3 regions of the Methylobacterium sp. yr668 genome follow, and region 2 is predicted to be linked to each of the others. Evidence: riboswitches for the same ligand, from Rfam matches in the RefSeq annotation. Region 2 holds a riboswitch; each other region holds the start of a gene.
The links. A riboswitch is a leader RNA that binds a small molecule or an ion and turns the genes downstream of it on or off. The one in region 2 is predicted to bind cobalamin.

Region 1 (6,561 bases), on a different contig from region 2:
TGTCCGGGCCGAGGTCCCCGCCGCGCTTGGCCGCGAGCAGGTCCGGGTCGCCCCAACGGTCGAGGAGGGTCTGGAAAGCGTCGTGCCGGGCGACGTCGAAGGCGATCCGCTGGCCCATCATATCCTTGTAGGGGTGAGCCGGATGAATGCCGGCGCACGGGACCCACCCCGCCGGGATCGGCGTGGTCGCCGCGTGCGTACGGCCTCCGCGCAGGAGCTTCGGCAGGACATGGGTGTGAGGGCCCTCCGGGCTGGTGCCGCCAGGGCCCGGGATCGGGGCGTAGACCTCGATGCGGCCGACCCGGGCGAGGAACACCCGGTGGGGGCTCAGCGCGACGAGTTGGCGACCTATGGGGCTCGCAGGGTCGAACAGCGGCAGTCCGACGCCGGACCGCAGACAGGCGATGGCCTCCGGGTCGCTCGTGCGCACGCAGGCGTCGACCGCCAAGAGACCAAGGCCCAGATCGAACAGGATGGCGTCGCGGTCCCGTTCGCGGCCGGCGTCCCGGTCCGGGCCGAGTTCCGTCACCACGCCACGCCGGTTCATCGCGCAGCTAGCTTCTGGCAGGCAAAGGGCGACGGCGTGGTTCCACCCCGTCGCGACGGCGGTCTCGTAGGCCACCGGACGCAGGTCGGGACTGGGAGCGAGCGCGATGGCGCCCCGCTCCGTCGCCAGACCCATGCGCCCGTCCGGCAGCGGCAACGTGGCCTCGTCGGGGTCGCGCATGAACTCGGCGATGGCCCCGAAGCTGCCGAGGCTCCAGGCGGTGCCGGGGTCGGCCAGTGCGTCCCGCAGCAGGGTCGTGACCGCGTCAGCCCGTGGTGGTGACGTCATCGCGTTCCTCCGTCTGAGCCCCGGACCGCGCCCAGGGCAGGATGTATCGGGTCCCGTCCGAAGCCCAGCCCCGCTCGGCCGTGACGCCGAACGCCTCGGCCAGCAGGACGTCGGTCAGGGCTTCCTCCGGGGTACCGTCGGCAACGACGCGGCCTCCGGCCAGCACGACGATGCGGTCGCAGAACCGGGCCGCGAGCGTAAGGTCGTGCAGCACGGCGACGACGCCGGTGCCGTCCCGGGAGACGCTCCGCAGAAGCGCCATCGCATCGAGTTGGTGCGCTGGGTCGAGGGCCGTGACCGGTTCGTCGACAAGAAGCCACGGCGCCTCGACCGCGAGCGCCCGGGCGAGTAAGGCGCGCATGCGCTCTCCCGAGGAAAGGGTCGGCTCCGCTCTGGCGGCGAGGTGGGCAATGTCTGTACGCGCCATAGCCCGCGCCACCGCAATCTCGTCAGCCTCGGCCAGGGATGCGAACGCACGACGGTGCGGCAGCCGGCCGAGCGCCACGATCTCGCGAACCGTCATCGGCCAGCCGACGCCGCCCCCCTGGAACAGGGCGGCGATGCGGCGGGCACGCTCCTCGCGGGCCAAGCCGGATAACGGACGGCCGTCGAGGGTGACCCGACCCCCGTTCGGGGTAACCAGCCCCGCCAGAGCGCGAAGGAGCGTGGTCTTGCCGGCCCCGTTCGGGCCGACCAGCCCGACGAAGCTGCCGGGCTCCAAGGTAAGACCTATGTCTGAGAGGATGGTCCGTCCATCCAGCGTCACCTGAGCGTCCTGCAGGCCGAGGCTCATGCCCGCCTCCCGCGGCTGCGCAGAAGCAGCCCAATCAGGAACGGCGCACCGACCAGCGCCGTCACCACGCCAAGCTTGAGTTCCGGCCGGGTGGCGAGCAGGCGCACGCCGATATCCGCCGCGAGGACCAGGACCGCTCCCGCGAGGCCGCTCGGCAGCAGGCACGCACTGGGACGGGCACCGACGAGGGGTCGCATCAGGTGCGGCACCACGAGCCCGACGAAGCCGATGGCACCGGAAACCGCGACGCCGCTCCCGACGGCCAGGGCCGCACCGGTGACGAGACGCAGGCGCACAGAGACGAGGCTGACCCCGAGACTCGCGGCGGTGTCCTCGCCGAGCGTGAGGGCGTCGAGGGCGGAGCCGGTCGACAGCATGAGGGCCCAGCCGACAACCATCAGCGGCAGGCACAGGAGCACGTGGTCCAGGCTACGGTCGCTGAGCGAGCCCATCAGCCAGAACACGATCTCCAGGGCCGCGTAGGGGTTCGGCGACAGGTTCAGCGCCAGCGCGGTCAAAGCCCCGGCTAGGCTCGACAGCCCGACCCCTGCGAGGATCAGCCCGAGGGTGCTGCTGCCGCGGGCGGCGAGCGCGTTCAGGAGGAGCGCGGCAATGCCGGCGCCGGCGATGCCGCCGAGCGGCAGAGCAAGGCTCATAGTGGCGGCGAAACCGCCGTAGAACACGATCACCGCGCCGAGCGCCGCCGCCGACGAGATGCCGAGGATGCCGGGGTCCGCGAGCGGGTTGCGCAGGTAGCCCTGCATCGCCGCGCCGGTCAGGCCGAGGCTGAAGCCGACCAGGGCTCCGAGCAGGGCGCGTGGAACACGTAGCTCCCAAAGGACCAGGGCCGAGAGCGTCGTGCGACCGGCGACGAGGTCCGCGAAGGCGGCGGGCACGTTGAAGGGCGCGTAGCCGATGGCGATGGAGGCGAGGGTCAGCGCCAGGGTGGTGAGACCTAGGACGGCTATGACGGTTCGCCTGGCGCGCGGCGTACCGTGGCGACGGGAGGCCTTTGGACGGAGCGAGGTGACCGGCGCGTTCATGGCCGGGGCGCCTGCGCATTCGCTGCGTCGGCGAGGCGCGCCACGACCTCCGCGACCTGTGGCCCCGGACAGGTCCAGAAGCGGTTCGGGATGTCGACCGTCCGGTGCGCCAGCGCGAGGGCCTTGAAGACGGGATGGTGGAGCAGCGTGTCGGCCAAGGATGGCCAGCCCGGCGTGCCGCCGTCGACGACGATCAGGTCCGGGTTCGAGAGCGCCGCCGCTTCGAGGGGCACCTCCCCGAAGCGGTCACGCCCAATTTCGGCCGAGACATTGACGAGGCCGGCGGCGCGGATCAGCGCGTCCCCGAGCCCACCGGGCGCGACCGTGAAGGCGTTCGGACGCATCACCAAGGCGCGCAGGGGCTTCCTGGCCGGCACGATGGCGGCGAGACGTGCGTCGAGCGTTGCGATCATCGCCTCGCCCCGCTCGGGATGGCCGAGAGCTGACGCAACCTGCCGGATCTGGGCGCGGACGCCGTCCAGGTCGGCCGGCACGCCGAGTTCGAGCACGGGGGCGCCGACGCGCTTGAGCATGCCCACCGTCGTGCGCGTCGTGAAGGCTCCGGCGATCACGAGGTCGGGCTTCAGAGCCACGACTTCCTCCGTAAGGCCCCGCGTCACCGGCAGCCCGACCGCCTCGCTCGCGACCGTCGACCCGCGCGGATCTTGGGCGAGGTAGGTGACGGCCAGAACCTGGTCGCGGTCGGCAAGCCGTAGCACGAGCTCGTCGGCGCACAGGTTCATCGAGACCACCCGCACGGGTGCCGCCGCCGCGACCATGGGAACGGCGGACAGGATCACCGCGAGGGCGATCCCGAATCGCGACGGCATCCGCGACCTCAAAACGACGTCACGCGGACGCCGCCGTAGACGGCGAGCCCCGGCCCCTGGAAGCCGGTCGGGTTCTGGTAGCGCTGGTCGAACAGGTTATCGATCCGCCCGAACACCGTCAGGGTCTCGCTCCAGGCGTAGTTGACCGATAGGTTCACCAGCGTGAAGCCGGGGGCTTTCAGGCGGGGCACGGAGAAGTCGCGGTTGCCGTCCACGAACGACCCAAGCACGATGAGCGTGCCGGTCATGGTCAGGCCCGGCATCAGGTTCCAGATCGCGGTCGCGCTGACCTTGTTGCGTGGCCGGCGCAGCAGTTCTTGGTGGGCGATCTCGTCCTTGGTCACCGTGGTGGTCCAGTCCAGCCGCCCGCTCCAGAACTCGTTGAAACGCAGGGCGACGAAGCTCTCGGTGCCGTAGGCCGTGGCCCGACCGACGTTCACGTTGGTCGAGAATGTCGGGTAGTAGGCCGTCTGGATCAGGTTCTTGAAGTCGGTCTGATAGTAGGTCGCGCCCACGGTCATGAACCCGTCGAACAGCGGCTGCTCGAAGCCGCCGTCGAACCCAAAGCTTTCCTCCGGCCGCAGGTTGGGGTTCCCGAAGAAGCGAAAGCCCGGGTAGTCCTGATAAAGCTGGCTCAGGGTCGGCGGCTTGAAGCCGGTGCCGACGCTGCCCTTCAGGCGGGTCCCGGTGCCGGGCACGATGTAGCTCGGCGCCACCCGGTAGGTGGTCGCGCCGCCGAATTGGTCGTTCGCATCGTGGCGGATGTTGGCGACCAGCGCGGCTCCCGCGAACGGCGTGGTCTGAAGCTCGGCGAAGCCGGCGGTGTTGCCGTTGGACCGGTCGATGCCGGTCGTCTCGAAGCGCTCATCCTCGCGCTGGGCACCGAACAGCACGAGGGTGCCGGGTGAGAATTGCCAGTCGCCGCGGTAATCGAACCGGGTTCGTTCACCGAGGTAGGTCGTCGGCGTCGGCGGCGCGAGTGGGTCCAGCGGGCCGGCGAACAGGCGGTCGAACTTGGAGTAGTTCGCCCCGAAGACGTTGTGGAAGCCCGGTACCGGCGTCCACTCGGCCTCGCCCCTCATGATCAGCTGCTGCTGATCGTTGAGGTTCCGGTACGGCAGCGGCACGTACGGGAAGCCACCATCGGCCTGGTCGAGATAGGCACTGTCGGAGAAACGCAGGACGTAGTTGAGGCGGAACTCATCGGTAAGTTGCGCCCCGAGCTTGGTCGAGACCGTCTTGATGTCGGTGAAGGCGGTCCGCAGCGGCACGCCGCGGGGCAGCAGCTCGAAGGGGGTGACCTGGACGGCGGATTGCCGGATGTGGCCGACCGACACCGAGTAGTCGAAGATCCCCTCCGAACCCGATATGTTGCCGAACTGATTGAAGGTGCCGAACGAGCCGCCCTCGACGGTCGCCGTCGCCCGTGCCGGCCCTTCGCCACGTTTGGTCACGACGGAGATCACGCCGCCGATGGCGTCGGCTCCGTAGAGGCCGCTCTGGGGCCCGCGCAGCACCTCGATCCGCGAGAGGTCGTAGGTCTGCAACTGGCTGAAGTCGAAGGCGCGGTTCGGGGTCGAGGGGTCGTTGACGTCGATGCCGTCGATCTGGACCTTCACGTGGTTCGAGTTGGTGCCGCGGATGAAGACCGAGGTCTGGCCGCCGGCGCCGCCGGTCTGAACGACGTTGAGGCCCGGCACCTGCTGCAGGGCATCCGGCACCGTCCGGCGCTGCTGCTCCTGAAGCAGGCGGTCGGTGAGCACGGTGACGCTCGATCCCGTGTTGGCGATCGGCGTTGGCACGCCGGTGGCGGAGACCGAGATCTCGGACAGGGAGACCGCGGCCTGGGCGCCTCCCTGGGCATCCGCGAAGGGCGCGGCGACCTGCTGCGCGAGGGCGGGGATGGAGGCGAGCAATGCGGATGCGGCGCAGGACAGCGCCAGCGTGCGCCGGAGCGCGGAGGGAACGGGACAGGACACGGGACGGCCTCGGGGGACGGCTGTGGCACGTCACCGCGAACGAGGCCTCGGCGGCCGCGTCCTCAAGGGAACCACGGCGCCGCGACACCTCCCAGGACACCCCGCCCGGCAAGCTCCGCGTGTGACCACGGCTGACGGCAGGTCTCCTGGCTCGCGGGTCGTCGCCCTCTCATCGTCTTCCCGGGCGAGGCCGCCCAGTGACGTCGTGATGAAGGACTCGCCGCTTACAGTTGCGGGGGCAGCCGCGGCATCGGTCGAGCCCTCACGGGCGTGGCCTCACCGCGTTCCCTTTTGATCCCCGAGGGGAACCGTCATGCTCAAGCTAGGATGCGATGCGTCTATTCGTCAACGCGCGGAAACACGTTGTTCAGATGTGTGGCATCCTGGACGGGTCGGTCGTTGTCCTGACAGGTGCCCGTGAGTGGTCAGGGGGCATCTGCAGGTCTTACGTCGATACGGTCGAACCCACCGAGGCGGTAGACGAGGAACGACAGGAGCCAAGCCGCCGCGAACAGGCCGACGATGCCGAAGCCAAGCACACCGAAATGGTCGTTGATCGCGGCTACCCGTTGCCAGAACCAGCCCTAGAGGTTGAGCTTGTCCGCCAGGAGGTTCAGCGCCTCCAGCGTGCCGACCACCAGCGCGACAGCCACCGACACGAGGGTGATGGTGAGGTTGTAGAACAGCTTGCGCATGGGCTGGACATAGGCCCAGCTGTAGGCGCCGAGCATCAGCACGCCGTCGGTCGCGTCGACCAAGGTCATCCCAGCGGTGAAGAGGGCCGGGAAGACAAGGATCGTCCAGAGGTCCGTACCCTGGCTCGCCTGAGCGGCCGAGAGCCCGAAGAGGCTCACCTCCGTGGCGGTGTCGAAGCCGAGCGCGAAGAGCAGGCCCAGCGGGTACATGTGCCAGGAGCGCGTCACGAGGCGGAAGAGCGGCCGCAGTATCCGGGCGAGCACGCCCTGGTTGGCGAGCAGCATGTCGAGGTCGGCCTCGACGTAGCGGCCGGTGCGCCGCACCTGCCGGAACGCGCGCCAGACGCCCGCGAGGACGACGAGATTGACGAGGCCGATGAGGATCA
Region 2 (6,561 bases):
GCCGGCGCATCATCTCCGGGGAGGCGGGGGGGAAGATGCTGCCGCGGCTGAGGTAGCCCGCGTTGCCGAACGAGGTGCCGCTGGCAGGCTCCTTCGGGTCGAGCAGCATGACATGGCGCCCTTCGAGCTGCAGGCGGACGGCCAGGGCCAGCGCGACGATGCCGGCGCCGATGATCGCCGTATCGCAGCTGCCGTCCGGACCGTTCGTAAGGTTATCCAGGGAGAGTGTTGGCATCTCGGGGCACCGCGTCGGGATCTGGCCGTCGACCACCGAACGATGCCTTCGCGGCATCCGGTCTGGTTCGTTGCCAAAAACTATGCCCCATCCGGACCGTAAAAAAGCGATAGTTACGACTGTTTTGTGATCGATTTATCGACTGATAACTGGCACTGATTCGTGCCGTATGCGAAGGTCTTGGGCACGGTCGGGCCACGCGCCGCGACCGTGCCGGAGCCCGTTATGATCACCCTGCGCCAGCTCGAAGCGTTGCAGTCTATCGTCCAGCTCGGGACCTTCGAGCGCGCGGCCGACCGGCTCAACCTGACACAATCGACCATCTCGAAACGGATCCAGGAGCTGGAGGCCGCCACCGGGGTCGTGATCTTCGACCGCCGGCAGAGGGCAGGCGTACGCCTGACCGAGAAGGGCGAGCACCTGTTGGCCATCGCAGGGGAGATGCTGGAACTGCAGCACCAGTTGCTGGCGGTTCAGCACGCCAAGGCCGCACCGGCGCGCAGGCTCAGGCTCGGCGTGACCGAGCTCTCGGCGCTGACATGGTTGCCGCGCCTCGTGAACGAGCTTCGGGCACACCATCCGAAGATCCTGATCGAGCCGCGGGTCGAGACGACCCGGGAGCTGCACGCCTTGCTCAACGACGACCTGATCGACGTGATCGTGGTGCCGGAGACCGATTACGGCCCCCACCTGGCGTCCTTGCGGCTTGCGGAGGTGGCAAATGCCTGGATGGCCCGGCCCAGCCTGGTCGACACGACCTCCGCGATCCCGATCGCCTCACTAGCAAGCTATCCCCTACTGACAATGGATAGCCGCTCTGGGGCGGGCCAGTTCTACAACAGGTGGCTCAAGCTTGAGGGGATCAAGTTCCCGCACGTGATCCTGTGCGACAGCCTCACGGCGCTGGTTGGCCTGACCGTCGCCGGCGCCGGTGTGTGCCTCCTCCCGCGCGAATGCTTCGGGCCGCTGCTCGACGAGGGGAAGCTGGTGCTCATCCCTACCGAGCCGCAGATGCCGCCGATCCCCTACGCCGCGATCTACCGGACCGACCGGCCTACCGCTTTCAATGCAGAGATCGCCGGACTGGCCGCTTCAGTCTGCGATTTCACGCGCCAGCTACAAGCTTGAGGACGCGTCGTGCCGGCCTGATCTCCTCACTGAATTCCTTTATGCAGCTATTTATGGACAAGCCTTCAAAGCAACAGATAGCGAGGTAGCGCTGCTCCGATTAACGTCTGCTTTCAGGCTTTCATCCAATCGAAATTAATGGCTGCATTGGGTCGCAACCAGACCGTCTCTTAGCCAAGCTGATGGGTCTGACCCTAGAGGTACTTGAGCCAAGCGATGTCGCGTCGCGACGCCTTGAGGCGCGAAAACCAAGCGGTCGGGAAGTAGAGGGGCGCGATCAGCCCTACGTACCAAACCAGAACCCACGCGTAGTCTGATACGGCGAACACGGTGCCCTGCGTCGGGCCCCAGAGCGCGAAAGCGCCATGGTAGAGCAGCCGTAGAACCGTGAGATGGACCACGTAGAAGAAGAGCGGCGCGCCTCCGAACACCGCCAGCGCCGCGACGACCGGGCGGTCGCCCAGGCGCTCCAACATGACCAGCAATAGCGCCCCGATCCCGAGCGTCAGGAGCAGGAACAGCAGCGAGGGCGGATACTTCGTCAACGAGCAGAAGCTCATCGCGGTCCGCAGGGCGTCCTCGTCGACGACGAACCACGGTTTGTCTCCGTAGCCGTTCGCCAGGCGTAGCACCGCGAAGGCGACCAGCATCGTGATGCCGATGGCCGCAAATCGGCGCACGCGCGTCCGTGGGGCGACGCCGGGCAAGAACCACGGGCCGATGGCATAGCCGAGAGCGATGACCCCGATCCAGGGAAGCACCGGGTAGGTCGTCTTGGCCACCAGACCGAATGGGAGCGCGATGACGTCGCGCTGGTGCAGCATGGCCCAGGCGGCGAAGAAGGGATCATCGGGCCGGAGTTGGATGGGGTCGAGGAGATTGTGCCCGCAAACGATCAGCGTCCCGACCGCGAAGAGAACCGAGCGCGGCAGGCCGATCATCGCCGCCAGGACGATCATGCTCACGCCGATGCACCAGATCACCTGAAGCCAAAGGGTCGGGCTGGCGACGCCCCAGTATAGCTCCGAGAGGTAGAAGACCTCCAGAGCCATCAGCACGAGGCCGCGCTTCACGAGGAAGGCGCGCGTCTCCGCCAGGGTGTGCCGGGTGCTGAACAGGTACGCGGCCACCCCCGTGAGCGCGATGAAGATGGGCGCGCACAGGCTAACCGCGAGGCGCGCGAGATACAGGCCCGGCAGGGCGGTCCTGGCATCCATCGGGTCGGCGACCGGCACGTGCAGGAACCAGGTTTCACGCAGGTGGTCGAGGAGCATCAGCACCATTACCAGCCCGCGCAGGGCATCGATGGAGACGATGCGTCCGGTCCTGACCGATTTCTCCGCCGGCGCCCCCAGCGTGCCCGGATGCACACTCATCAGAACCGCGCCGTCATGCTGACGGTCACCCGTCGGGGCTCGCCGACGCCGACCCAGAAGGCGTTGTAGGAGCGCTCGTAATAGGTCTCATCGAAGAGATTATCGACGTTGAGCCCGAAGCGCAGGTTCTCGTAGCGGTAGTAGGCCAGGGCATCGGTCAACACGTAGCCCGGGAGCCGGAACCGCTCGTTGCCGCTGTCCCCAAGGCGCGCGCCGACCGCGCGGATGCCACCGCCGAACCCAAAACCCTTCCAGTCGCCGGCCTGGACCTCGTAGACGCCGAGCAGGCTGCCCGAGTGGCGCGGGATGTTGAGCAGCGGCGAGCCGACCCGCAGGACCTCGTCGCGGGTCACCGCCGCGTCGATGAAGGCATAGCCGCCGATAACCCGGAACTCGGGTGTAACCTGTCCGACGAAGCTCAGGTCGAAGCCCTGGCTACGCACGGCGCCGGCGGCAATCTGGAAGAAGAAGTCCCTCGGGTCGGTCGTGAGGACGTTCTCCTTCTCGATGTGGAAGGCCGCGCCGGTCACGCTCAGGCCGGTGAAGAGATCGAGCTTGACGCCGGCCTCGTAGCCGAAGCCGGTCTCGGGGGCGAAGGGTCGGGTCGCGATATCGAAGCCGGTGTTGGGTCGGAACGAGGCCGCCACGTTGCCGTAGAACGAGAGGAAGGAGAGCGGCTGGTAGACGAGACCCGCACGCGGTGAGAAGCCGGTCCGGTCCTGCTCCGTCCGCTCGTTGCCGACCTTGTCGCGGAAGGTCTGGTTGTAGAAGTCGGTCCGGTTGCCGAGGAGCAGCTTCCATTGCGGGCTGAGCGCGATCTGGTCCTGCACGTAGACGGCGGTGTTCCCGACGTTCTCGCTCGCGCTGTAGCGCCGCGTGAAGGGCGGCTTGGGCTGGCCGTAGACCGGGTTGAACAGGTCGATGGCGAACGGGTCGAGCCGCGGCGTCGAGCGCAGCAGGTTCTCGGTGCTGTTGTAGCGCTCGTGCTCAAGGCCGAGCAGCACTGTGTGCGCGAACGGCCCGGTATCGAAGTGCCCGACGAGCTCGGCCTGCCCGATGGCGACGCCCCAGGTGAAGTCGTGCCGGCGGAACTCGCGCAGCAGGGTGCGGCCGTCGTCGAGGAGGCCGGTTGCGCCTGTCTGCAGGCCGGTCAGGCTGCCGGTGTTGAAGTGGCCGGCAACCCTGAGCTGCCAGTCGGCATTGAAGGCGTGATCCAGGCGGATCTGCAGGATCCCGGCTTCTGACACCGAGTCGTCGCCCGGCTCACCGAAGAATCGCGAGCGCGGGACGAGGCCCAGGCGGTTGTTCACCGCGACCGTCCCGCGGTCGAAGGTCTGACGGTTGCGAAGGTACTGCGCCTCGACGGTGAGCTTGGTGTCTGGGCTAATCAGCCAACTCACCACGGGCGCGACCAGGACACGGTCGCCGTCGACGAAATCGCGAAAGCTGTCCTGCCGGGCGAGCGCGCCGTTGAACCGGTAGAGGACGGTGCCCTCCTCGTTCAGCGGTCCGCCGGCGTCGACGGTGGTGCGCGCCGTGCCGAAGTTCCCGAACAGGGTACCCATCTCGACGAAAGGCAGCGCCACGGGCTGCTTGGTCAGAATGTTGACGGTGCCGCCCGGGTCGCTGCGTCCATAGAGTGCCCCGCTCGGACCTTTGAGCACCTCGATGGACTGCACGTTCTGTGTGTCCGGCGCGCCGTTGTAGCCGCGGGCGATGTTGAAGCCGTTGAAGAAGATGTCTTGGGTAGCGAAGCCGCGCACCGAGTAGAGCGCGAGGTTCTGGGCGCCGAAATCATTCTGCTTGTTGACGCCCGGGACGTAGTCGAGCGCTCGTTCGACCCGGGTGGCGGCGGTGTCCCGGAGGACCTCCTGGGGCACGACGTCAACCTGCTGGGGCAGAGAGAGCCGCGGCGTCACCGTCTTGGTGCCGCTGTAGAGATCTTTGACCTGATAGGTGGGGGCGGCGGTGTAGCTGCCCTCGACCGAGAGCGGGTCGAGTACGACCGAGGCCGGAGCGGGGTCAGCTTGTAGGCCCTGGGCGGTCGCTGGGGCCAACCCAAGGGAGACGAGCGCGAGCGATGCGACGGATGCGCGAAGCCGCCATTGCGGAGCGGGACGGGACACGGGCCTGGGACCTCGGGACGGCAGTGGCACGTCACCGCGAACGAGGCCTGGGCCACCGCCTCACGAGGCAGCGCTTCGACACCCGCCAGGACACCCCGCCCGACGCGTTTCGCGTGTGACCACGGCTGACGGCAGGTCTCCTGGCTCGCGGGTCATCGCCCTCGCACCGTCTTCCCGGGGTGACCCAGTGACATGGTGGTGAAGGGCTCACCGCTTACAGTTGCGGGGGCAGCCACGGCATCGGGCTGTCACCCTCACCGCGTTCCCTTTTGATCCCCGAAGGGAACCGTCACGGCCCAGCTACAGCCTCACGAACCCGTGAGTCAACGACGGCGTCCAAATAGCTCTGCCGTCACGCCGGCTGTCTAGCTTGGCCATTTTAGCGAGTGTCGAACGTCCGCTATTCAAGTTTGACGCTCCAAAGCTGACTGGCCGGAAACCACCCACCCCAGTCATCCCGACGGGCCTACTGGTGAGACCGACGCTGGCCGAAAGAGGAATGGCTGCTTCGAGATAGGCCTACTGCGAAGGCGGACCCTGCTCTACCGAGCCAAGCTGATTGAACGAGCCGCCGTTGCCGCAATGTGCCATTCGATACCTGCTCGACAACCTCCTCGCGGCGTACAGGGTGGATCAAGATTTGGCCTAACCGATGGGATTGCCGTCAGGCGACCAAAAGCTTAGAGCTGCGGGACCTTTTTGCGCCAACTTGGCAGACATGTAGCAGGATCGGCGCATCAATCTGTCCTGCTCAGGTTCAGACGCCACAAAGACCGTGAGATCCCCTAACCATAGGATGGACGCAGCGGACTCAGCGTCGCCAACGGCGAAAGGTGTGCCACACGCTCCTTTCCTCGCGAGCTGGGTTCAAGAAAGGGCTGATCGAGCATGCATACGGAGCGCGACAGCAGAAGCAGCAGAGCCGCCGCTGCTCGCGCGCCGCCGTGCGGTGCGATCCAGTAGCGGAGGTCCGGCCTGCCCTTTGGAGCGCCCGCTCTGAACGGGCGCTCACCTAACCACGCCTTAAACCCGAAGCCGCTGAAACCAACACTGCTGTCCGGCTCATCGTCCGCCTCACGACAGGTGTCGTAGCATTCTGTCACCATGGCAACGAGATCGGCGAAGCTCGTACCTGCCGGCGCCACCTCCGGCATGCCTTTCCAGTATCCGAGCACGTCAAAGGTGATCGGGTAGTCCAGCCGGCCTCGGCGAATGCCAACAATCTCCTCGATCGGCCAAGTCACCCGGCTGCCGCGCCCCGGACCAACAGGCGCGACACGATTCATCTGCGGGATGCCAGCCGTCATGCCGGCTGCGCGAAGAAGTTCGTACTCCCACGGGCCGCGTACGAAGCGATCGTGCAGAACAGTGCCGTTGCCGCGCCAGCCCACTCCGAGCACGTGTGCGCCGGCATCGACGTCGATGAGGTGCTGCACCGCATCCGGTATGGGACCTGGCGGCGTGCTCCATTTGCCTGGTCCCCGGCGCGCGATAACGCCTGGTTCGCCCGTGAAGTAGAAGACCTTGAACCCGGCTACGCCAGCGTAGCGGACAGTGCCGGATCCGGATTGAAGGTCACGACCGTGTGCAGTGAGAATGCGTAAGGAGGCATCGCGCAACGTTGTTCGAACGATGCCTAGTGGCGCTTCGATATGGCTGGCGTAAGGGGCGGGCATAAGGGCGCTCCGAGTTGAGA
Region 3 (6,561 bases), on a different contig from region 2:
GCCGCCAGGAGATTCAGGACCCACTGGGCCGTATCGTGCAGGGGGCGGTTGCCGGTGAGCCCCGGCAGGTCGAGCCGGTGCGCGGCGTCGAACAGCCAGCGGTTGATCCGGCCCGAGCGGTCCAGGCGCTGGAGGATCGTGCCGTCCCGGGGATCGACGTGGAGCCACGTGGCGGCCGCGTCGCCGAAGCGCAGGCGCAGCACCGGAAGCGGCCGTGGGTCGGCCCCGTGGGGATACCAGTAGGCGTCGTAGGCGTATAACGGGCGGATCGACCGGAGGGGACCGTCCGCGAAACCGTCGGCCGCGGCCGTCGCGATGCTGCGCGCGTCGAGGGCGGTCGCGCCGTCCGCTGCGACCGTCCGGAGGCCGTCCGCCGTCTCGGCGACGATCCACCAGCGTCCGCCGATGGCGGCGAAGCGCAGGGTGCGCGTATCCGGCACGGCGCCATCGCGGAGCCGGTGCGGATCGAGGCCGAGCGCCGGCGGGGTTCCGGCATAGGCGGCGCGCAGCGCTACCGGCGGGCTGGTCGCGCTGAACCAGCGGTTCGGGTTCATGGAGATCCAGCCGCTGACGATGAACGTGCTCAAGCCGAGGCCCCCCGCGAGGCCGAGCAGGTGGTGCCAGCGCGCCAGCCCGCGATAGGGCGTGACCGCCCCGGCCGCGTAGCGCCGCCGAAGGCGCAGGCGCCAGATCCCGATCGCGCCTCCACTCAGCGCGCCGAGGGCGGCGAAACCGGAGAGCCACAACAGGATCGTCCGCCACAGCTCCGGCCGGGCCCGCAGCGGCGTGAGGTAGATCCAGTGCGCCACCGAACCCACCCAGTTCCAGCCCCGCTCGAAGCGTGTCGTGTCGAGGGCGATCTCGCCGGTCACCGCAGACACGTAGAGCTCGGTCCCCGCGGCGTCGCCGAGGGCCACCTTCAGGAAGGGCCGGAGCGGGTCGTAGCGGGCCGTGACGGTCCACTGGTCGCGCGCGACCTGCTCGGCCTGCGCAGCCGGAGCACCACCGGCCGCGACACGCAGCGCGTCTGCGGGTGTCAGCGGGCCGAGCCGCGCGCTGGTCCGTGCCGAGACCGTCACCCGGGCGCCGTCGTGGCCGGCGATCCGGTAGACCGGCTCGTCGCCCCGCATCTCCAGGCCGAAGGCGGCCGGCACGCCGGCGAGCCCGCCGGCCCGCAGCGCCGCGTCCGGCGCGACCGCGACCTGATCCCAGGCGATCGGGGCGAGCCGCGACAGCCGCTCGGCCTCGGTGAGAGCCGGGAACGGCACGTAGAGCATCACCAGCCCGGAGCTGATCCACAGCGCGAAGAACAGCCCCGCGGCGATCCCGGCCCAGCGGTGGAACAGGAGCAGCCAGCGCCGTCCCGCCTTGCCGAGCCGGCGCGGCAGGCTCACCACGTCACCGTGTAGGCGACCTCGACCGAGCGCGGGCGCCCGAGCAGCCAGTTGGTGCCGACCCCGTTCACGGCGTTGCCGGAGATCGCGTAGACCTTGTCGAACAGGTTGTAGACCCGCACGGACAGGCGCGAATCCGCCGTCACCTGATGGTCCAGGACCGCGTTGACGAGGTTGTAGGCGGGGCGCCGCGCCGTGTTGCCGAAGTCGCTGTAGACCTGCCCGACGTTCTGCAGTCCGACCCGCGCGGTCCAGTCGCGGGTGACGTCCCAGGTCAGCCAGAGGTTGGCCACGCGCTCGGGCACGTCGATCGGCTGGTTGCCGGCATACGAGACGGTGGCGCCGTTCACCGTCTGGTCGAACCGGTCGTACTGCGCGTGGAGGAGCGCGAGGTTGCCGTCGAGCCGCCAGCCCGGCGCGAAGCGCCAGCCGAGCGCCAGCTCGAAGCCCTGCGAGGACTGGCTCCCCACCTGCGTGGACAGCGTCGGCTGGCCGGGGATCGCCGAGATCAGGTTGTCCTTGACGATCCGGTAGCCCGCGACGGTCCATTCGAGGGCGCCGTCGAAGGCCAGACCCTTGGCGCCGATCTCGACCTGATCGCCGGTCGCGAGCTTGAAGCCCGCCAGCGACTGCGACAGCGTGATCAGGCTGTTCACCGGGTCTGTGGCGAAGCTGTACTGGGCGTAGAGCGCGCTGTCCGGCGTCGGGTTGTAGACGAGGCCGAACCGGTAGCCGAGCGCCCGATAGGTCTTCTCGAACCGCGATCCCGTCTGCAGGTCCTCGCGGTTCAGCGTCGGCACGTCGAGGCGCACGCCGGTGAGGAACGACAGCTTCTCCGACAGGATCACCCGGTCCTCGGCGAAGACCGAGGCCTGGCTCGTCTGTGTCGCGTAGGCCGGGCGCGCCCGGCCGTTCTGTGGGAACAGGCCCGGATCGTAGCCGGTGAGCGGCACGCTCGTGGTCTGGTCGAAGTAGAAGTTGTTGGTGTGGCGGAAGTCGATGTGATTCACGTCGAAGCCGGCCACGAACTGGTTCGGCAGCCCGAACAGGCTGCCCCGGAACGTCGCGTCGAGGCGGTCTCCGACCTGCTCCTGGCTGTGGTAGATCTCCAGGTAGTCGCCCCGGTCCACGAGCCCGGTGCCGCGGTTGTAGCTGTACTGCTCGACGTCGAGCCAGTGGCGCCGGCTGGTCAGCCGGTAGGCGGTGTTGCGGATCGTGATGTCGGCCGAGGGGGACCACTCGGTCTTGAGCTGGGTCCAGTTGTCGGCCCAGGTGATCTTCGCGTCGCGGACGTTGTAGTTGTTGAACCGGATGAGATCCGGGATCCGTCCCTCGACCAGCGGGGTGCCCCAGTAGCGGGCGGGCTCCTGGTAGCCGAGATCGTGGCTCAGGGTGAAGGCGAGGTCGGCGCTCGGCCGGAACAGCAGGGCGGCGGAGACCGCGAGGTTGCGGAAATCGCCCTCCGGCCGCATCCAGCCGTCGGCGCGGTTGCCGCTGACGTTGAGGCGGTACGCGAAGGTGTCGCCGTACTCAGCCTGGCCCAGCGGGCCGCCGGAATCGAGGGCGAGCCGCGCGACCCCGTCGGTGCCGATCACCGCGCGGGCGGCGTTGATCGGCACGAAGACCGGCTTCTTGGGCACCACGTTGATGACGCCGCCGATGGCGCCGTCGCCGTAGAGCACCGAGGACGGCCCGCGCAGCACCTCGATCCGCTCGACGTTCCACGTGTCGAACGGGAAGGTCACGGTGTTGGCGCCGACGTAGAAGCGGGTGCCGTCGTAGAGCTGCTGGATCGAGTTCGGGCCGGCGAAGCCGCGGGACGTGAACGCGCCGTTGCCGTTGCCGGGCGCCGCGATGGTGGTGATGCCGGTCGCGTCCTGAGTCACGGCCTCGGCGATCGTGTCCTGGCCGCGCAGCCGCGCGGTCTCGCCCGACACGATGTCGAGGCTGGCCGGCGTCTCCAGCGGCGTCAGGCCGAGGCGGCTCGCGGTCCGGTCGGGGGTGCGCAGGTTGAGGCCATTCGGCGGCAGGCGGCTCGGGTCGCCGCCCGCGCCGGCGACGGACAGCTCATCCAGCGTGACCGCCTCCTGGGCAGCGGTCGGACTGGCGAGGAGCGCGAGGAGAACGCCGCAGAGCGGGGCCCGCCCGCCGGGGCGGGAGCGATGGGTCGATGGAGACATGGGGAAAGCGGTCCGTGCACGGCGCGCGCCGGCCCCCGCGTCCTACAAGCATTGTAATAACATTACAATGCGCTCGCTGTCCGGTAGCCTCTGCCCGTGCGGGCGCGCGACGGCGTCCTGCGACAGGGCTCGAGGGGTTCGAGACGGCGGAGACGGGCATGGGGAACGGCGTCGCGGGCGCGCTTGCTGTGGCACGTCACCGCGAACGAGGCCTCGGCGGCCGCCTCCCCTCGGGACTGGCGGCGCCTCGACACCCGCCAGGACACCCCGCCCGGCGCGTTTCGCGTGTGACCACGGCTGACGGCAGGTCTCCTGGCTCGCGGGTCGCCGCCCTCGCACCGTCTTCCCGGGGTGACCCAGTGACGTGGTGGTGAAGGGCTCGCCGCTTACAGTTGCGGGGGCAGCCGCGGCTTCGGGGCGAACCCCTCACCGCGTTCCCTTTTGATCCCCGAGGGGAACCGTCGAACACAGCTTGGCCGTAGCGGGGGCGGGCGTCAACCGTGTGTCCGGTTGTTGCCGTGGATCGGCGCGCTGTGCGCCGGTCCGTTGCGGCCTCGCCGACGACGGGCTAGCACCTGCGGGATGACGGTCTGGCGGCCCCCTGCGGAGATTCGCGTGAAGGCGCTGGGTCTGCCCCGGCGCGGCAACAGCCTGCTCGTGGCCGAGGTCCGCGCGGATGACGGGCGGCTGAAAGGCGTCCGGCCGCTCGGCGGCAGCGTCGCGTTCGGCGAGCGGGTCGAGGACGCCCTGATCCGGGAGTTCCGGGAGGAGCTCGGCGTCACCGTCTCGGTGCTCGGCGGCCCCCCGCGTCGTGGAGAACATCTTCACGCACGAGGGGCAGGTCGGGCACGAGGTGCTGTTCCTGTTCCCCGTCGCCCTGCCGCCGGGGCGGTTCGACGGGCAGGAGCGCTTCGTCTTCCACGAGGATTCCGGCACCGCCTGCGTGGCGCGGTGGTGCGATCTGGACGGGCTCGACGTGCCGGGCGGTCCCGACCTCTTCCCCGCCGGCCTGAAGGCCCGCCTCCGCGACGCCTGGCGCGCGGAGCCCTGACGGACCGGGCCGGCCCACCGCCTTTGCCGCTCGGCGCGGGCGATGCTACAGCCGGGCAATCCCATCGGTCCGGACGTCCGCGACGCCGCGGCCCATGCGCCCGGACGCTCCGTCCGACGCGGAGACGGGTGCCGGCGGAAGCATGACGATACGACCTCCCAGAAGCGGCGGGCCGACGGGGCGCAAGCCTCAGGCCGGCAAGTCCAGCGCCAGCAAGTTCAGGGGCGGCAAGGCCCAGGCCGACGGCCGCGCCCGCACGGGCCCGCGCACCAGCGCCCGCGACGCCGCCGAGCGCGCGGCCCGCAACCGCGGCGAGGATGCCGGCACCCGCGATCCCTGGGGCGCGCAGGCCGCTGCGGCCCCGGCGCCGGCCCGGCCGCCGAAGCCGCGCCGCGACGCCGCCGCACCGCGCGACGCCGCGGCGGGCAAGCCCGGCGGCCGGCCGCCGGCCAAGCGCTCGGCGGCCCCCTCCCCGGCCCTCGCCTCTGCCCCCGCGCCCGGTCCGACCCGGCGCGAGCAGCGCGCCGCCGCCTCCGCGACCCTCGCCTCCGGCGTGCAGACCCTGACCGTCGAGCCGGACGAGGCCGGGATGCGGATCGACCGCTTCCTCACCGCCCGCTTCCCGCTCCTGCCCTTCACCCGCGTGCAGACCATCGTCCGCAAGGGCGAGTTGCGGGTCGACGGCAAGCGCGCCAAGCCGAACGACCGGCTGGAGCCGGGCATGAGCGTGCGCATGCCGCCGCTGCGCCTCGACCAGCCCACCGAGCGGCCGCGCAGCGCCGCCCGCGAGCAGGACGACGCCGCCTTCATCCGGTCGCTGATCCTCTACGAGGATGCCGACATGATGATCCTCAACAAGCCCTTCGGCCTCGCGGTCCAGGGCGGTTCGGGGACGGTCCGGCACGTGGACGGCCTGCTCGCCGCCCTCACGGGTCCGGACGGCCAGAAGCCGCGCCTCGTCCACCGGCTGGACAAGGACACGGCCGGGTGCCTGATCATCGCCAAGACCCGGCTCGCCGCCGCGACGCTGGCCAAGAGCTTCCGGTCCCGGGCGGCGCGGAAGATCTACTGGGCGCTCACCGCGGGCGTGCCGCGGGTCCGGCAGGGGCGCGTCTCGACCTACCTCGCCAAGGAGGAGCCCACCGACGCAGACGCGCGGATGCGGGTCGCCAAGCACGGCGACGAGGGCGCGAGCCACGCGCTGACCTACTACGCGATGGTCGATCAGGCGGCCCAGAAGCTGTCCTGGCTGTCGTTCAAGCCGGTCACCGGCCGCACGCACCAGCTGCGCGCCCACGCTGCCCATATCGGCCACCCGATCGTGGGCGACCCGAAATACTTCTCCGTCGAGAACTGGGAGCTGCCGGGCGGCATCCAGAACCGCCTCCACCTGCTCGCCCGGCGGATCGTCATCCCGCACCCGCGGACCGGCAAGCCGGTCGACGTGAGCGCGCCGCTCCCGCCCCACATGGCGCAGAGCTGGAACCTCCTGGGCTTCGACGCCGCCCGCTACGACCCGATCGTCGAGGCTCCGGAGGCCTGAGCCCGCAGCCAGGGCACGATCGCGTCCGCCAGCGCGTCCGGGGCCTCGAGCGGCAGCATGTGGCCCGACCCGTCGATCACCCTCAGCGTCGCGCCCGGGATGCCGTCGCGGAGCTCCCGCGCCTCGTCGAGGCTGCGCAGGGCGTCCTGGGCCGCCGCCACGACCAGGGTCGGGCAGCCGATCGCGCCGAGGCGGTCGCCATCGGATTCGCGCGCCTGCCCGGCCTGGCGCAGGAAGACCTCTCCGCCGAGCCGGTCGCCCATCTGCCGGATCCGGCTCAGGAGGGCGCCGTCGCCGGCGCGGTCCGGGTGCACCGACTGGAGGATCGCCGACCGGCTGAGGCCCCGGTAGCCCTGCTGGCGGATATGGGCGACCGCGGCGGCCTTCCGGCGC

Region 1: another riboswitch for cobalamin. It lies ahead of BM419_RS30510 (TonB-dependent receptor plug domain-containing protein); the one in region 2 lies ahead of BM419_RS14540 (TonB-dependent siderophore receptor).
Region 3: another riboswitch for cobalamin. It lies ahead of BM419_RS02985 (TonB-dependent receptor); the one in region 2 lies ahead of BM419_RS14540 (TonB-dependent siderophore receptor).

The regions. Positions count from the first base shown of each region.
Region 1 covers NZ_FOZY01000061.1:3,699-10,259, reverse strand. Annotated here, with positions in the region: gene BM419_RS30530 (DUF6925 family protein) at 1-835, opposite strand, end outside; gene BM419_RS30525 (ABC transporter ATP-binding protein) at 813-1,628, opposite strand; gene BM419_RS30520 (FecCD family ABC transporter permease) at 1,625-2,671, opposite strand; gene BM419_RS30515 (ABC transporter substrate-binding protein) at 2,668-3,501, opposite strand; gene BM419_RS30510 (TonB-dependent receptor plug domain-containing protein) at 3,510-5,480, opposite strand; cobalamin riboswitch at 5,599-5,808, opposite strand; partial or broken gene BM419_RS30505 (HoxN/HupN/NixA family nickel/cobalt transporter) at 5,906-6,561, opposite strand, start outside.
Region 2 covers NZ_FOZY01000010.1:5,963-12,523, forward strand. Annotated here, with positions in the region: gene BM419_RS14525 (NAD(P)/FAD-dependent oxidoreductase) at 1-235, opposite strand, end outside; gene BM419_RS14530 (LysR family transcriptional regulator) at 461-1,363, shown strand; gene BM419_RS14535 (acetyltransferase domain-containing protein) at 1,558-2,739, opposite strand; gene BM419_RS14540 (TonB-dependent siderophore receptor) at 2,739-4,796, opposite strand; cobalamin riboswitch at 4,978-5,171, opposite strand; gene BM419_RS31945 (hypothetical protein) at 5,651-6,541, opposite strand.
Region 3 covers NZ_FOZY01000002.1:98,770-105,330, forward strand. Annotated here, with positions in the region: gene BM419_RS02980 (peptidase) at 1-1,397, opposite strand, end outside; gene BM419_RS02985 (TonB-dependent receptor) at 1,391-3,574, opposite strand; cobalamin riboswitch at 3,859-4,052, opposite strand; partial or broken gene BM419_RS02990 (NUDIX domain-containing protein) at 4,157-4,625, shown strand; gene BM419_RS02995 (RluA family pseudouridine synthase) at 4,768-6,168, shown strand; gene BM419_RS03000 (alpha/beta fold hydrolase) at 6,135-6,561, opposite strand, start outside.